3 regions of the Pantoea sp. X-Soil-MYKO-1785 genome follow, and region 1 is predicted to be linked to each of the others. Evidence: predicted binding sites of a transcription regulator. Region 1 holds the regulator's gene; each other region holds the start of a gene.
The links. The regulator sigma-54, encoded in region 1, starts transcription at its own class of promoters, with help from an activator protein. The targets are predictions, from matches to a motif close to GTTGGCACANNTTTCGCTNT.
Positions count from the first base shown of each region.

Region 2: a site for sigma-54 is predicted at 3,354-3,373, ahead of AC6I8D_RS03795 (gamma-glutamyltransferase family protein). Genes of this name have one in related genera too.
Region 3: a site for sigma-54 is predicted at 3,558-3,577, ahead of glnK (P-II family nitrogen regulator). Genes of this name have one in related genera too.

Region 1 covers NZ_AP036000.1:419,123-424,733, reverse strand. The annotation lists gene kdsC (3-deoxy-manno-octulosonate-8-phosphatase KdsC) at 1-326, shown strand, start outside; gene lptC (LPS export ABC transporter periplasmic protein LptC) at 323-892, shown strand; gene lptA (lipopolysaccharide ABC transporter substrate-binding protein LptA) at 867-1,418, shown strand; gene lptB (LPS export ABC transporter ATP-binding protein) at 1,424-2,149, shown strand; gene rpoN (RNA polymerase factor sigma-54) at 2,198-3,631, shown strand; gene hpf (ribosome hibernation promoting factor) at 3,653-3,940, shown strand; gene ptsN (PTS IIA-like nitrogen regulatory protein PtsN) at 4,093-4,572, shown strand; gene rapZ (RNase adapter RapZ) at 4,620-5,474, shown strand; gene npr (PTS phosphocarrier protein NPr) at 5,471-5,611, shown strand, end outside.
Region 2 covers NZ_AP036000.1:848,212-853,822, forward strand. The annotation lists gene hpxZ (oxalurate catabolism protein HpxZ) at 1-139, opposite strand, end outside; gene AC6I8D_RS03785 (AtzE family amidohydrolase) at 139-1,536, opposite strand; gene hpxX (oxalurate catabolism protein HpxX) at 1,533-1,715, opposite strand; gene AC6I8D_RS03795 (gamma-glutamyltransferase family protein) at 1,728-3,314, opposite strand; gene hpxU (MurR/RpiR family transcriptional regulator HpxU) at 3,458-4,297, shown strand; gene AC6I8D_RS03805 (transporter substrate-binding domain-containing protein) at 4,490-5,275, shown strand; gene AC6I8D_RS03810 (amino acid ABC transporter permease) at 5,286-5,611, shown strand, end outside.
Region 3 covers NZ_AP036000.1:995,738-1,001,348, reverse strand. The annotation lists gene AC6I8D_RS04530 (MGMT family protein) at 1-150, shown strand, start outside; gene AC6I8D_RS04525 (YbaY family lipoprotein) at 191-748, opposite strand; gene tesB (acyl-CoA thioesterase II) at 938-1,801, shown strand; gene amtB (ammonium transporter AmtB) at 1,849-3,135, opposite strand; gene glnK (P-II family nitrogen regulator) at 3,168-3,506, opposite strand; gene AC6I8D_RS04505 (SmdB family multidrug efflux ABC transporter permease/ATP-binding protein) at 3,764-5,539, opposite strand; gene AC6I8D_RS04500 (SmdA family multidrug ABC transporter permease/ATP-binding protein) at 5,532-5,611, opposite strand, start outside.

The DNA of each region.
Region 1 (5,611 bases):
GCCTGATGGAAGATCGCTGTAAAACGCTCGGCATTCGTCATCTTTATCAGGGACAATCGGATAAGCTTTTGGCCTATGGCGAACTTCTGGATAAACTGTCTCTTTCCGATCACCAGGTCGCCTATATTGGCGACGACCTGATCGACTGGCCGGTGATGGCAAAAGTGGGGTTAAGCGTGGCGGTTGCGGATGCCCATCCGGTGCTGTTGCCGCGGGCGCACTACGTGACGCGCATTGCCGGCGGGCGCGGCGCGGTACGTGAAGTTTGCGACCTGATCTTAATGTCGCAGGATAAATTTGAGGATGCCAAAGGGCAATCAGTATGAGTAAAAGCAGGCGTTGGATGACGCTGATTCTGACCTTGATTGCACTGGTTTTAATCGGCTGGAATCTTACCAACCAGGATGAGGATACGCCGGTTGCCACCAATAATCAGGCACCGACCTATACCAGTGCGGATTCCCACACCGTGGTTTACAACCCGCAGGGTGCGCTGTCGTATAAACTGGTTTCCGATAAAGTGACCTACTTTTCGGATCAGGAACTGAGTTGGTTCGACAATCCGGTGATGACCACCTACGACGAAAATAAAGTGCCAACCTGGACACTCCGTGCGGACAAGGCAAAGCTCACCAAAGATCGTATGCTTTATCTGTATGGTCATGTTGAACTGAATACGCTGACGCAGGATTCCCAGCTTGACCGGGTCAAAACCGACAATGCGCAGGTTAACCTTGTCACTCAGGACGTTACCTCTGACGACCAGGTGACGCTGTATGGCCGCAGTTTTAACTCCACCGGCATGAAAATGCGCGGCAATTTACGGACAAAAAACGCCGAGTTAATCGAAAAGGTCAAAACTTCTTATGAAATTCAAAATGAACAAAAATAGCCTTAAGCTTTTACTCGCCAGCGTGCTGCTGGCGAGCAGCGTACCTGCGCTGGCCCTGACCGGTGACTCGGATAAGCCCGTCAATATTGACTCGCAGAACCAGGCGCTGGATCTGCAGGGCAATGTCGCGACCTTTACCGGCAACGTTATCGTCACTCAGGGTTCGATCAAAATCACCGCCGATAAAGTGGTGGTAACCCGTCCGGGCGGCGACAGCAAGAAAACCATCGTCGATGCGTACGGCAATCCTGCCACCTTTTACCAGATGCAGGACAGCGGCAAGCCGGTGCAGGGCCATGCGGCAAAACTGCACTATGAACTGGCTAACGACTTTGTTGAGCTGACCGGCAACGCCTTCATTGAGCAGCAGGACAGCAACATCAAGGGCGATCGCATTACCTATCTGGTGAAAGAGCAGAAAATGCAGGCGTACAGCCAGGGCCAGAATAAGCGCGTCACCACCGTGCTGGTGCCGTCGCAACTGCAGGATAAAGGTTCGTCCAACAGCGGAAAGAAGAGTAACTGATAGCTATGGCCACATTAATCGCAGAAAACCTGGCGAAGGCATATAAAGGCCGTCGCGTGGTAGAAGATGTCAGTCTGCAGGTAAAGTCCGGCGAGATTGTCGGCCTGCTGGGCCCCAACGGTGCCGGTAAAACCACCACCTTTTACATGGTGGTTGGCATTGTGCCGCGCGACGCTGGCCGCATTATTATTGATGATGAAGATATCAGTATCCTGCCGCTGCACGCCCGTGCGCGTCGCGGTATCGGCTATCTGCCGCAGGAGGCCTCAATTTTCCGTCGCCTCAGCGTCTACGATAACCTGATGGCAGTTCTGCAAATCCGTGACGACCTCACCGAAGAGCAGCGTCAGGATCGCGCCAACGAGCTGATGGAAGAGTTTCACATTGAGCACCTGCGCGACAGCATGGGTCAGGCGCTCTCCGGCGGTGAACGTCGCCGGGTCGAAATCGCCCGCGCGCTGGCGGCTAACCCCAAATTTATCCTGCTGGATGAACCGTTTGCGGGCGTTGACCCCATCTCGGTCATCGACATCAAGAAAATCATCGAACATTTGCGTGACAGCGGCCTTGGCGTGCTGATCACCGACCATAACGTGCGCGAAACCTTAGCGGTGTGCGAACGGGCGTATATCGTCAGTCAGGGCCACCTGATCGCGCACGGTACGCCGAATGAAATTCTGGCAGATGAGCAGGTTAAGCGGGTTTATTTGGGTGAAGAGTTCAGACTCTGATAAGGTGTCGTAAATACTGATGTTTACCTGGGAACTACCATCCTGTCTATGAAGCAAGGTTTGCAACTCAGGCTCAGCCAACAGCTGGCGATGACACCGCAGTTGCAGCAGGCGATTCGTCTGCTGCAACTCTCTACGCTTGAACTCCAGCAAGAGTTACAGCTGGCACTGGAAAGTAATCCGCTGCTTGAACAAACCGATCTGCATGATGAAATCGACTCTCGTGAGGCTCCCGAAGGCGAAGCGCTGGATACCCGTGAAGCGCTTGAGCAGAAAGAGATGCCTGACGAGCTGCCGCTGGACGCCACCTGGGATGAAATCTACACCGCTGGCACACCATCCGGTACCGGGACCGATTATCAGGATGATGAGTTACCGGTTTATCAGGGCGAAACAACCCAGTCGCTGCAGGATTACCTGATGTGGCAGGTTGAGCTGACGCCGTTTAGCGATACTGACCGCGCCATTGCCACCTCGATTGTTGATGCGATCGACGAAACCGGATACCTCACCGTTTCGCTTGACGAGATCCTCGACAGCATTGGCAACGATGAGCTTGAGGCCGATGAAGTGGAAGCGGTGCTGAAACGTATTCAGCGCTTTGATCCGATTGGCGTCGGTGCACGCGATCTGCGTGACTGTCTGCTGGTGCAGCTGTCGCAATATGCGCCCGAAACGCCAATGCTAACGGAAGCCCGGCTGATCGTCAGCGAACATCTGGACCTGCTGGCCAACCACGATTTTCGCAGCCTGATGCGGGTGACGCGCCTCAAAGAAGAGGTGCTGAAAGAGGCGATGACCTTAATTCAGTCGCTGGACCCGCGCCCGGGTCAGTCAATTAATACCGGCGAACCGGAATATGTGATTCCCGACGTACTGGTGCGTAAAGTCGGCAGCCGCTGGACGGTTGAGCTAAACGCTGACAGCGTTCCGCGCCTCAAGATCAATCAGCAGTATGCCGCCATGAGCGGGGCGACGCGTAACGACAGCGACAGCCAGTTCATTCGCAGCAATCTGCAGGAAGCGCGCTGGTTGATTAAAAGTCTGGAAAGCCGCAACGATACGCTGCTGAAAGTGACACGCTGTATTGTCGAGCAGCAGCAGGCTTTCTTTGAACAGGGCGAGGAGTTTATGCGGCCGATGGTGCTGGCCGATATCGCCCAGGCGGTTGAGATGCACGAATCGACCATTTCCCGCGTGACCACGCAAAAGTATCTGCACAGTCCGCGTGGTATTTTTGAACTGAAGTACTTTTTCTCCAGTCACGTGAATACCGAAGGTGGCGGCGAAGCCTCATCGACGGCCATCCGCGCGCTGGTGAAAAAATTAATCTCGGCGGAAAATCCAGCCAAACCCTTGAGCGACAGTAAACTTACCTCCATGTTATCTGATCAAGGGATCATGGTGGCACGTCGTACCGTCGCCAAATACCGCGAGTCTTTATCCATCCCGCCATCGAACCAGCGCAAACAGCTGGTTTGACAGAAATGAGAAGGAAGACCTATGCAGCTGAACCTTACCGGGCAAAATGTTGAAATCACCGCACCACTGCGCGATTTCGTCAGCGGTAAATTTGCCAAACTGGAACACTATTTCGAACATATCAATCAGGTTTATATTGTGCTGAAGGTGGAGAAGGTTACTCAGGTGGCTGACGCAACGCTGCACATAAACGGTGGCGAGCTGCACGCCACGTCCGAAGCGGAAGATATGTATGCGGCGATTGACGGGTTGATCGACAAGCTCACCCGTCAGCTGACCAAACACAAAGATAAACTGAAAAAACACTAACCTTCACGCTAGCTACGCGCGCCTGCCGCGCAGAGCCGACAGGATGGGGCGGATAATCCGCCCCGTTTTGTCATCTAAGCAAGCGCCATTTACCGCCAGCATCATGATACGCTGCGGGTAAATGGCCAGGTTAACTCGCAAGTGAAACGATAATGAACAACGATCTAACACTGGAATTGAGCACAGTGCTTTCGTCCGACTGCACCCGCAGCGGCGTACACTGCCAGAGCAAAAAACGCGCGCTGGAAATTATCAGCGAACTGGCCGCTAAGCAGCTCAACCTGCCGCACCAGACGCTTTTTGAAGCGATTCTCACCCGTGAACGCATGGGCAGTACCGGCATTGGCAATGGCATTGCCATTCCGCACGGTAAACTGGAAGAGGATACGCTACGTGCGGTCGGGGTGTTTATCAGCCTTGAACAGCCGATTGCGTTTGATGCCGTTGATAATCAGCCGGTCGATCTGTTGTTTGCTCTGCTGGTACCGGCTGACCAGTGCAAAACTCACCTGCACACCCTTTCACTGGTGGCGAAGCGTCTGGCGGATAAAACCGTCTGTCGTCGTCTGCGCGCCGCGCAAAGTGATGAAGAGCTCTATGCCATTATCACAGAAGGCCAGTCAGAGCAGTAAAGCGTCTTTACCGGCCACGTGCCGGTTTTAAAACGGGAGAGAAGGTCATGGTGCTGATGATCGTAAGCGGTCGGTCAGGCTCGGGAAAGTCAGTGGCGCTACGCGCACTGGAAGATATGGGTTTTTACTGCGTTGATAACCTGCCGGTGGTGCTGTTGCCGGAGCTGGCGAACTCGCTGGCGGAACGTAACATCTCGGCAGCGGTGAGCATTGACGTACGCAACATGCCTGAATCCCCTGAGATTTTTGAAACCGCGTTGAATAACCTGCCCGACTCATTTTCGCCCCAGCTGCTGTTTCTTGATGCCGATCGAAATACCCTGATTCGCCGCTACAGCGATACCCGCCGTCTGCATCCGCTCTCCAGTAAAAACTTGTCGCTGGAAAGTGCCATTGATGAAGAGAGTGATTTGCTGGAGCCGCTGCGTTCGCGCGCCGATCTGATCATTGATACCTCAGAAATGTCGGTTCACGAGCTGGCTGAGATGCTGCGTACCCGGCTGCTGGGCAAGCGTGAACGTGAGCTGACAATGGTGTTTGAGTCGTTTGGCTTCAAGCACGGCATCCCGATTGATGCCGATTATGTGTTTGATGTGCGCTTCCTGCCGAATCCGCACTGGGATCCTAAGCTGCGTCCAATGACCGGCCTCGATCGCCCGGTAGCTGCCTTTCTCGATCGCCATACTGAAGTGCACAACTTCATCTACCAGACCCGCAGTTATCTGGAACTGTGGTTGCCGATGCTGGAAACCAACAACCGCAGTTATCTCACTGTCGCTATCGGCTGTACCGGCGGGAAACATCGTTCGGTCTACATTGCAGAGCAGCTGGCGGACTACTTCCGTTCACGCGGCAAGAATGTACAGTCACGCCACCGTACGTTGGAAAAGCGTAAATCATGACCGTTAAGCAAACTGTCGAAATCAAAAATAAACTGGGTATGCATGCCCGACCGGCAATGAAGCTGTTTGAACTGGTACAGAGCTTTGACGCCGAAGTGCTGCTGCGCAATGAAGCCGGCACCGAAGCCGAAGCCAGC
Region 2 (5,611 bases), 430 kb from region 1:
GCCGCACGGTGCGGGCATCATGCCAGAACAGCGCATCCAGCTCGGCAATATCATTGCCGACCAGCGCCTGCTCGTAGCGGTAAAACTGTGCCGTCACTTCACTGACTATCTGCGGTAAATTGATCTGTTGAATGTCCATCAGGCTCCTGCCATGTTGATTTGTGCCAGTGTGATACCTTGTTGTTCCAGTGCCCAGGCGGCACGCAACACGGCCGCTTCATTAAAGGGACGGGCGATTAACTGCAGGCCAATCGGCAAACCGCTGCGGGTCGCCAGCGGCACGGTGCAGACCGGCAATCCGAGGAAAGAGATCGGCTGCGTCAGCATACCCATGCTGGCTTTGGCGGGCAGTTCTTCCCCATTAATCGTGATAGTTTGCTGGCCAATGGTAATCGCGCTGCACGGCGTCGCCGGTGCAATCAGCAGGTCAAACTGGCTGAACAGCGGCAGCACCTGCTGCTGGAAATGGCGACGGAAACGCTGCGCCTGCAGATACCAGGCGGCGGGCATCATCGCACCCGCCAGTAAACGCTCGCGGGAGTTGGGTTCAAACTGCTCCGGCACCTGACGTAACGCAGGCAGATAATGGTTACCGCCTTCCGCCGCCGTCATGATAAAGGCAGCAGAGCGCGCCAGCTGGGCTTCCGGCATCACCACCTGCTGCTGCGCGTCGAGCGCGGCGGCGACAACCGCCACCGCAGCCCGTGCCTCTTCGTCACACCAGTCATTAAAAAAACCGCCCAGCACGCCGCAGCGTAACCCTTCCACACCGCGGGACAAGGTCGGCAGCGTCGCAGCCGCGGGACGGCTGGCCTGAAACGCATCGCTGCTGTCTGCGCCCTGTAGCTGGTCATAGACCAGCGCCAGATCGTCGACCCGGCGGGCGAAAGGGCCAATGTGGTCGAGGCTGGCGACAAACGGATGGCTGCCGCTACGCGACAGGCGGCCAAAGGTCGGCTTCAGGCCAAACGTACCGCACAGCGAGGCGGGAACCCGAATCGAGCCGTTGGTGTCCGTGCCAAGTGAAAAATGAACCAGACCGGCCGCCACCGCCGCGGCTGAGCCGCCCGAGGAGCCACCGGCCACGCGGCTCAGGTCGCGCGGATTATGGGTCGCGCCGTAGTGGCTGTTTTCGGTAGTAAAGCCGTAGGCGTAGGCATCCATATTCAACATGCCCGACAGCGTTGCGCCCGCCTGTCGTAGCCGATCGATGGCAAATGCATCCGCACGCGCGGCGGGCCGCTGGCTGAACAGGCTGGCTCCGGCCAGCGTGCTGTAGCCGGCAACGTCAAACAGATTTTTTACCGCGTAAGGAATGCCCGCCAGCGGCGGCAGATCTTCACCGCGCTGCCGCTTGGTATCGATACTCTCTGCCTCTTTCAGCATCCGCTGCCCGGTGACTTCCGTCCATGCATTGAGCTGCGGATTGTGCTGCTCAATCGCCTGCAGGGTGGTTTCAGCCACCTCTCTGGCGCTGATCTCGCCATTGTGGATCGCCAGACGCAGCGTCTGAATCGAAACGTCGCTCAGTTTCATGCCTGATACACTCCTGCAACTTCCAGTCGATCGTCCAGCGGAAAGGCCATCAGCGGCGCGGCCATCTGCGCGATACGCGTCAGCTGGATTAACAGCTCTGCGCGTCGGGCTTCGTCCAGCTCCAGTTGTAGCATCTGCTCCATGTGAGCAACATAGGGGGTCCAGTCAGCTTGATTCATGGTTGGCTCCTGTTAAAAACCGGCGGCGCTGCCGTTGCTGCGCGGATCGCTGGCACCTTCAAACATGCCATTGCTGTGGCGCACGATCGCGCCCGCATGGCCGACAAATTCACTGAAGGCCGGCAGCAGCTCGACCTGATGTCCCCACTGCCGCAGCTGCTCCACCGTTTCCGGTGCGAGACGGCTCTCCAGTTTGAGCGAGTCAGAAGACTGACCCCAGGTGCGGCCCAGCAGCCAGCGCGGTGCGCTGACCGCCTGTTGCAGCGGCAGGCCCTGAATCACATGACGGGTAAAAATCGCCGCCTGGGTTTGCGGCTGGCCATCGCCGCCCATCGATCCATAGACCAGGGTACGGCCATCTTTCAGGCGCGCGGCTGCGGGATTAAGGGTATGAAACGGCTGCTTGCCGGGGGCCAGCGCCAGCAGGTGATCGGGATCGAGACTGAATGCCGCACCGCGGTTCTGCCAGGTAATGCCGGTGCCCGGCAGCACCACGCCGCTGCCAAATTCGTGATAAATACTCTGGATAAACGACACGGCCAGGCCGCTGCTGTCCATCACGCCCATCCAGACAGTATCGCCCGGACCCCGCCCGTTTCCCCAGGGGGCCGCCTGGCGATCGTCGATCTGACTGGCGAGCGTGGCGAGATGATCGCTGTCGAGCAGCGCCTGTAAATCTTCGGTAACGTGGCGCGGATCGGTGATGTGTTTGTCGCGCAGCGCGAAGGCTTTTTTGGTGGCTTCCACGATACGGTGTACGGTCTGCGCTTCACTGGCGTCAACCATATCCAGCGCGTCGGTGATGCCAAGGATCGCCAGCGACACCATGCCCTGAGTCGGCGGCGTCATATTCCAGATATCGCCCTCGCTGTGTGACAGATGCAGCGGGGTACAGCGGCGGGCGCGCTGCTGTTGCAGATCCTCCAGGGTGATCGGCATGCCCAGCGCTGACATCTCGCTGGCCAGATGGCGCGCCAGCGGGCCGCGATAAAAGCTGTCAAGCCCCTGCTCCGTCAGCTGACACAGCGTTTGCGCCAGCGCCGGCTGGGTAAAGCGGCTGCCCGGCTGCGGCACATCGCCATCAGGCATAAAGGTGGCGGCAAAGCCGGGCTGATGCTGTAACTCGTTGCGGAAGGTCGCCGTGGCGGCCGCCTGTGAAGCGGTCACCGGAATGCCATCGGCCGCATAGCGAATGGCATCGCGCAGCAGACGTGCCAGCGGCAGCGGGGCAGTTCCCAGTTCCGCGCCCAGCTGCAACGCCTCCTGCCAGCCGCTGACCGTACCGGCGACGGTTAACGCCGCTTTCGGGCCGCGGTGCGGGATCTGTTGATGATCGCCGTAGAAATCGAAGTGGGCCAGCGATCCCGCTGCACCGCTGGCATCAATCGCGACAGGATCGCCGCCTGGCGGCATAATCAGCCAGAAGCCATCGCCACCGAGGCCATTCATGTGTGGATAGACCACGGCGATAGTTGATGCCGCCGCCACCATCGCTTCAATGGCGTTGCCGCCGTCACGCAGCACCGCCAGCGCACTTTCGCTGGCCAGATGGTGCGGCGTCACCGCCATCCCCTGTGGGGCCATATTGCTTTGAATCATGCTTTTCTCATTCTGTTATCGGGTGACAGAACGGTATACAAAGCAAGAGCTGTTCCAGTTTTCATTCCGGCCGCGGTTGCAACCGCGTTAACCTGGCGCAAATTATGCTAGCTTCAGCTGAAACAAAAGTTACAGGACCTGTTATGCAACAGCTTGATGAACGACTCAGAAGCCACTATTCCCAGCTCTCACCGCAGGAGCAACGGATTGCCGACTTTGTTTTTGACCATTTTGACGACCTGATCAGCTACAACAGCGCCGAGCTGGCGCGGCTCAGCGGCGTTTCGAAAGCCACCGTCAGCCGGTTGTTCAAACGTCTGGGCTATGAGAAGTACAAAGAGATGCGTGATGAGCTGCGCACCCTGCGTCAGAGCGGCATGCCGCTAACCGATAACCGCGATGCGGTGCAGGGCAACACCTTACTGTCACGGCACTACAAGCAGGAGATGGCTAACCTGACGCAGTGGGTTAATAGTCTGGATGCGCAGCATTTCGGTGAGGTAATCCAGCAGCTGGCGCAGGCGAAACGTGTTTTTATTATCGGCATGCGTAATGCCTATCCGGTGGCACTGCACCTGCGTCAGCAGCTGATGCAGGCGCGGCCACAGGTGCATATTCTGCCGCAGCCAGGCCAGACGCTGGCCGAAGAGCTGGTGGATATCACGCCGGACGACATGGTCGTGGTAATGGCGTTCCGCCGCCGTACCCGGATGATTCGTCCGCTGATGCAACAGCTACAAACCGCCGGCATCCCGCTGCTGGCGCTGTGTGAGCCGCAGGCGCAAACAGTGATTGCGCTGGCACGCTGGCAGCTCTGCGCGCCGCTCGACAGCGTCTCGGCTTTCGACAGCTACGCCTCGGCAATGAGCCTGATCAACCTGATCGCCAACGCGCTGCTGCATGAAATGCTGGCGCAGGGCCGTCAGCGTATTCATCAGATCGCCGATCTTTACCAGCAGTTTGACGAACTGGAGCACCGTTAACAGGCACCGTTTTGGTGCCTTGCCCCATTTTAGTACAGCCTGTTCCGCCAGCCTTTCGCGGCTTATCAGGCCGCTCTTTTCCCAATCTCATTGCCAGTTAACCCTTTTTTTGCCGCTGCGCTGGTTGGCACATTAGTTGCAGAATGCATGCTAAAGAATCTTTTGTTTCACACAATCTCACCGGGGTGCATAATGAAAAAAGTTTTGATGGCGGTTGCGGCAGCGGCATTACTGATGGCACAGGCGGGCAGCGCGCTGGCCGATCAGCTGCAGGATATCCAGCAGCGTGGCGTGATCCGGGTGGCGGTGCCGCAGGATTTCCCGCCGTTTGGTTCAGTCGGCACCGATCTGCAACCCCAGGGTTACGACATCGACATGGCGAAGTACCTGGCGAAGCAGATGAAACTTAAGTTACAGCTGGTGCCGGTCAGCAGCGCCAACCGGGTGCCTTATCTGCAAACCGACAAAGTCGATCTGGTGATCTCCAGCATGGGCAAAAACGCGGAGCGTGAAAAAGTGATCGATTTTACCCGCGCCTATGCGCCGTTCTTCCTCGGCGTCTTTGGGCCGAAAGGCGAAGAGATCAAATCGGCGGCGGCACTGAGCGGCAAGTCGATTGGCGTAACCCGTGGCGCAGTGGAGGACATGGTGCTGAGTGAGGTCGCACCGAAGGACGCCCAGGTGAAACGTTACGAAGATAACAACACCACGCTGTCAGCCTACCTCTCCGGTCAGGTGGAATATGTCGCGACCGGCAACCTGGTGGTGGCGGCTATCGCCCGTCAGAATCCGGCTAAAGCACCGGTTGCCCAGTTTATGCTGAAAGATTCACCCTGCTTCATTGGCCTGAAGAAAGACCAGCCGGCACTGAAACAGAAGATCAATGCGCTGATTGAGCAGGGCATCAAAGATGGCACCCTAAACAGCCTGTCAGAACAGTGGCTGAAAGCCCCGCTGCCCGCCAGCCTCGGCGCCTGAGGAACGGATAATGATCGGGCAACTTAACTTTCCCGCCCTGTGGCCCTACTGGCCGGAGCTGCTCTCCGGCCTGTGGGTCACCATCCAGTTAACGCTGCTGGCCACCGTCGGCGGCGTCAGCCTCGGCATCGTCGGCGCCGCGCTGCGCAGCGGTAAACCGGGCTGGATGAGCCGTCTGTGGGGCGTCTACGTCGAGCTGATCCGCAATACGCCGTTCGTGGTGCAACTGTTCTTTATCGTGTTTGGCCTGCCTAACCTGGGGCTGAAACTCACCGCCGGTGAAGCAGCGCTGCTGGCGATGCTGATCAACCTTGGTGCCTACAGCACTGAGATCAT
Region 3 (5,611 bases), 580 kb from region 1:
CTGCCCTGGCATCGGGTGGTTAACCGTCATGGGGCGATCTCATTGCAGGGGGACGGACTGTTTCGTCAGCGTGATGCACTTGAGGCAGAAGGCATAGAGGTGAGTGATGAGGGTCACATTGATCTGGAGGCTTACCGCTGGCGCTTTTAAACGCAGCGAAAAAGGGGCGACAGCGTCGCCCCACAAGGCATTACATGCTGGTAGGCGCTGGAACCGCAGCCGACGGCGTCACCTGAGTCGGTGAGGTCGAGGGTACGCTGGTGGCTGCACCCGGCTGGGTTGGCATCGCCATAGACGGTACCGGTACCAGCAGCAGTTCAGCTTTGGTGCCGCCCTGGTTGATCACCGGCTTCACGCCTTCAGTAATAAAGGCCAGTTTGCCGTCGATAGAGATAGCGGCGCTCAGCAGAATACGCGCATTCGGCTGAATGTCGGCTGGGTTAAACGGCAGCACGAACTGGAACGGTGCCTGTTTACCTTCAGTACGCACTACGCGCTGCGACAGCACTTTCGATGGCGCATCCGCCACGGAGGCGTCAGACAGCGTAACGGTTAATACCGCATCCGGCGGCAGCGCAATACGCTGACGAATATAGACCGAACCGCTGACGTTAGGCTGCGCAATCGCCGCCTGCTGTCCTGCCACTGCCGATCCTAACGTTGGCGTTGGCACCGGTTTACCTTTGTCGGCGCATCCTGCAACAGCAACCGCCATAACTACCCCACTGAACACATGCCAGAGTTTCATTGATGTCGTCTCCTTTTGATCAAAATGATTTCGGCAGCGAATCCTGCGTACAGCGCTTCACTCGCCGTATGTGCTTAATACTGGCACAAAATCGGGATTTTGCCTGGCCGCAGCAAAGAGGAAAGTCTGATTGACGTAAACTGGTCGGATCTTTCACACTGAGCCGGTCACTATATTGAGGAATCCGCCATGAGCCAGGCACTGCAAAATCTGCTGAATTTATTAAATCTGGAAAAACTGGAAGAAGGCTTATACCGCGGCCAGAGTGAAGATCTTGGGCTGCGCCAGGTGTTTGGCGGTCAGGTAGTGGGTCAGGCGCTGTATGCGGCCAAGCAGACGGTGCCGGAAGATCGCATTATCCACTCGTTTCACAGCTACTTCCTGCGCCCCGGCGATAGCCAGAAGGCGATTATTTATGATGTCGAAACCCTGCGTGACGGCAAAAGCTTCAGCGCCCGTCGGGTCAGCGCCATTCAGAACGGTCAGCCAATTTTTTATATGACCGCCTCATTCCAGGCACCGGAAAGCGGCTTTGAACATCAGAATGCCATGCCGGAGGTTGCCGGTCCTGACAATCTGCTGTCTGAGCAGGTGATGGCGCAGAAAATGGCGCATCTGCTGCCGGAAAAACTGCGCGAGAAGTTTATCGCTGAACGGCCGCTGGAGATTCGCCCGGTGCAGCTGCACAATCCGCTCAAGGGCCACGTCGATAAACCTGAGCGTCAGGTATGGATCCGCGCCAACGGCACGCTGCCGGACGATCTGCGCATCCATCAATATCTGCTGGGCTATGCCTCCGATCTTAACTTCCTGCCGGTGGCGCTGCAGCCGCACGGTAAAGGCTTCCTCGAGGCGGATATGCAGGTCGCCACTATCGATCACTCGATGTGGTTCCACCGTCCGTTCGACTTCAGCGAATGGCTGCTGTACAGCGTGGTCAGCACCTCCGCTTCTGGCGCGCGCGGTTTTGTCCGTGGCGAATTCTATAATCAGCAAGGCGTGCTGGTGGCGTCGACGGTGCAGGAAGGGGTAATGCGGCAGCGCAGCGAATAAAAAAAGGGGCGATCGCTCGCCCCCGATTTCACACTGTCGATGCAAACTTACTGGTTATAGGCGTTCTCGCCGTGGCTGTTAACGTCCAGTCCTTCACGCTCATGCTCTTCCGGCACGCGCAGTCCGACAATCATGTCCGCCAGTTTGAAGCCGATGAAGGCGACTACGCCAGACCAGACGATGGTCAGGCCGACGCTGAACAGCTGCACCCACACCTGATGGCCCATGGTTACGCCCTCTGCGTAGCCGACACCGCCCAGTGAAGAAGAGGCGAAGACGCCGGTCAGGATACAGCCCACGATGCCGCAGACGCCGTGCACGCCAAACACATCGCAGGGATCGTCCACCCGCAGCCATTTCTTCAGAGTGGTGACGCCCCACAGTCCGGCCAGTCCACCCACCAGACCAATAATCAACGCCCCGCCGACGCCGACGTAACCACAGGCTGGAGTGATAGCCACCAGGCCGGCAATAAAGCCAGAACAGGCGCCCAGCAGTGAAGGTTTACCGCGTACCGCCCACTCACCAAAGGTCCATGACAGCACCGCGCCTGCAGTGGCGACAACGGTATTCAGGAACGCCAGCGCCGCAATTTCGTTAGCCGCCGAGGCAGAACCGGCGTTGAAACCGAACCAGCCGACATAGAGGATGGCGGTACCGGTGAAGACCATAGGCAGATTATGCGGTTTGAACGCCTCTTTGCCGAAGCCAGCACGTTTGCCAACCAGATAAGCACCAACCAGTCCGGCAACGGCGGCATTGATGTGCACCACGGTGCCGCCAGCGAAGTCCAGCGCGCCATCCTGGGCCAGGAAGCCGCCCGCCCACACCATGTGTGCGATAGGCAGATAGGCCAGAGTCAGCCAAACGCCGACAAAAATCAGCACGGCAGAGAAGCGGATACGTTCAGCGATGGCACCGACAATCAGGCCGACGGTGATACAGGCAAACGACGCCTGGAAGGCAACGTGGATATACTGGTAGAAGCTGCCCATTACTGCAGTCAGCTGGATGTTTTTCAGCATCGCCCAGCCGAAGCCACCAAAGAAGGCGTTACCTTCGCTGAAGGCCAGTGAATAGCCGTAAACCATCCACAATACGCAGACCAGTGAGAAGGTGACCGCCACCTGCGTCAGCATCGAGAGAACGTTCTTGCCGCGAATCAATCCGCCGTAAAACAGCGCAATACCTGGAATTGACATAAACAGCACCAGCGCGGTGCAAATCATCATAAATGCGTTATCAGCCTTGTCCGCAACGGCAGGTGCAGCCATCGCGAGCGATGGTAACAGTGCCAGGCTGGTGAGGCCCAACTTAGCGAAAACTTTATTCATTTTTTCCATCCCATCACAGTACTGAGTCTTAATTACAGAGCGGCTTCGTCGGTCTCGCCGGTACGAATACGAATGACGCGCTGCAGTTCAGCCACGAAAATTTTACCGTCGCCAATTTTGCCGGTGTAAGCCGCTTTACTGATGACATCCACCACTTCGTCTAACTGATCGTCAGCGATGGCGATGTCAATTTTGACTTTAGGCAGGAAGTTCACGCTGTATTCTGCGCCACGGTACAGCTCCGCATGGCCTTTCTGACGACCAAAACCTTTTACTTCGGAGACGGTCAGCCCCTGAATGCCGATAGAAGATAACGCTTCACGCACATCCTCCAGCTTGAATGGCTTAATTACGACGGTAACCAGCTTCATTGGATCCCCTCCAGCGATTAAATGAGTGAGTCTCACGGACACGCAGGGATCTAAGCAAAGCCTGTGCCATAAATAAAAAAACCGTGGAATCAATCAACGAGGCGAGACGAGGCAAGGCGTGTTTTGTCGGGGATCAGTCAGCAGCGCAGAGAATGGCGCACCGCCAGAAAAGCGAATGCACTCCTTTGGTGCACCAGGCATCAAAGGCGTGCATTTATACAGATTATTCTGATAAAACCGCGCAAAAAAGGTGCAACTCAGCCTGCGGTTGTTAAGGGGATGCCCGTCGCCAGATCATCGCCTACCTGCTGCAGCTGATACATCTGCCAGTAACGGCCCTGCAGCGCCAGTAATTGCGCGTGATTCCCCTGCTCGACCACCCTGCCACGATGCAGCACCAGGATGTTATCGGCTTCGGTAATGGTTGAGAGTCGGTGCGCAATCACCACCAGCGTACTGTGCTGGCGAAGGGTTCGCAGCGTTTGCTGAATCGCCTGCTCGGTGCCCGAGTCGATATTGGCTGTCGCCTCGTCGAGGATCATCACCTGCGGCAGATCGACCAGAACCCGCGCCAGCGCCAGCAGCTGCTTTTGACCCACTGACAGATTGTTGCCCTGCTCGCCGAGCCGGGTGTGAATGCCGTCAGGCAATGCGCGCGCCAGAGGGGCCAGCTGCACCTGCTCCAGCACCGTCCAGACCGCCTGTTCGCTGATGTCGCGGCCGAGCCGGACGTTAGCCAGTAGCGTATCCGCCAGCACCACCGGATCCTGCTGCACCATGGCGATCCCCCGCCGCAGCACCGCATGGCTGAGTTCACCAATCGGACGGTCATCAATGCGAATCTCACCGCGGGTAATCGGGTAGTAACCCATTAACAGATTCGCCAGGGTGCTTTTACCGCTGCCGGTATGCCCGACCAGCGCCACAAAACTGCGTGACGGCACCTCAAGATTGATCTCGCTGAGCACGTCACGATCTTCGCGATAGGCAAAACTGAGGTTTTTCAGGGTCAGACGACCGGAGGCCAGCGGCCGTGCGTCGGGTCCATACTGCTGTTGCGCCGCATCCATCAGCTCGAAGATCCGCTCGCCCGAGACCACCGCCTGCTGCAACATCGATTGCTGGGTGGTGAGCTCAATCAGCGGCTCATTCAGCCGTCCCAGATAGGTAATAAAGGCGTACAGTACCCCGACTTCAAACACGCCGGGCACCGAGAAACTGAACAGCATCAGCAATCCGCACAGCACCATGGCTGAAAACAGGCTTAACAACGGCCGCAGCAGAAAACCGTCAAGCCGCAGCGTTTCCATCCGCGCCAGATAGTGCGAACGACTCGCCTCCCCCATCCGCTCGCCAAAACGCGCCTGCTGACGAAACTGCTGGATCACGCTCATGCCGCTGATTACTTCGTTGAAGCCGTTATTGATGTCGGCCAGATAGCTGCGAACCCGGCGGGCAATGGGCGTGCTGTAACGCTGGTAAATCAGCATCACCACCAGCACCAGCGGGAAGATCATCATCGCCACCAGCGCCATACGCCAGTCGAGGCTGAACATCGCCACCATCATGGCACCTACCAGCGCCGCGCTGCGCAGTACCGTCGCCACCACCGTAACGTAGAGATCGCGGATCACTTCGGTGTCATTGGTGACGCGCGAAATAATCTGTCCGACCGGCTGGGTGTCGAAGGCGCTGAGCGGCTGGCACAGCGCGGCATTCATCACGTCGCTGCGCAAGCGCTGCACTACGCCAATGGCGGCGCGGTTAAACAGCAGTGCCTGCCAGTAGTGCAGCGCGGCCGCCAGCAGCTGCAGCAGGATAAAACTCACCACCAGCCCGGCAACCAGCCCCCACGGCATCTGATGTTTCGCCACCAGATTATCGATGAAGTAACTGACCAGCACCGGCCCGGTCACTTCGGCGGCGGCGGCAATCCATAACATGCCCACCGCCAGCGACAGGGATTTCCGCCACGGCTTGCCGTAACTTAACAGGCGCTTCAGGGTGGGCCACAAGCGGGCAGACTTAGCCATGCGGCACTCCTTTCTCATTCTCATCGTCATCCAGCGCGGCTTCCAGCTGCTGATAACGGTACATGTCGCGAT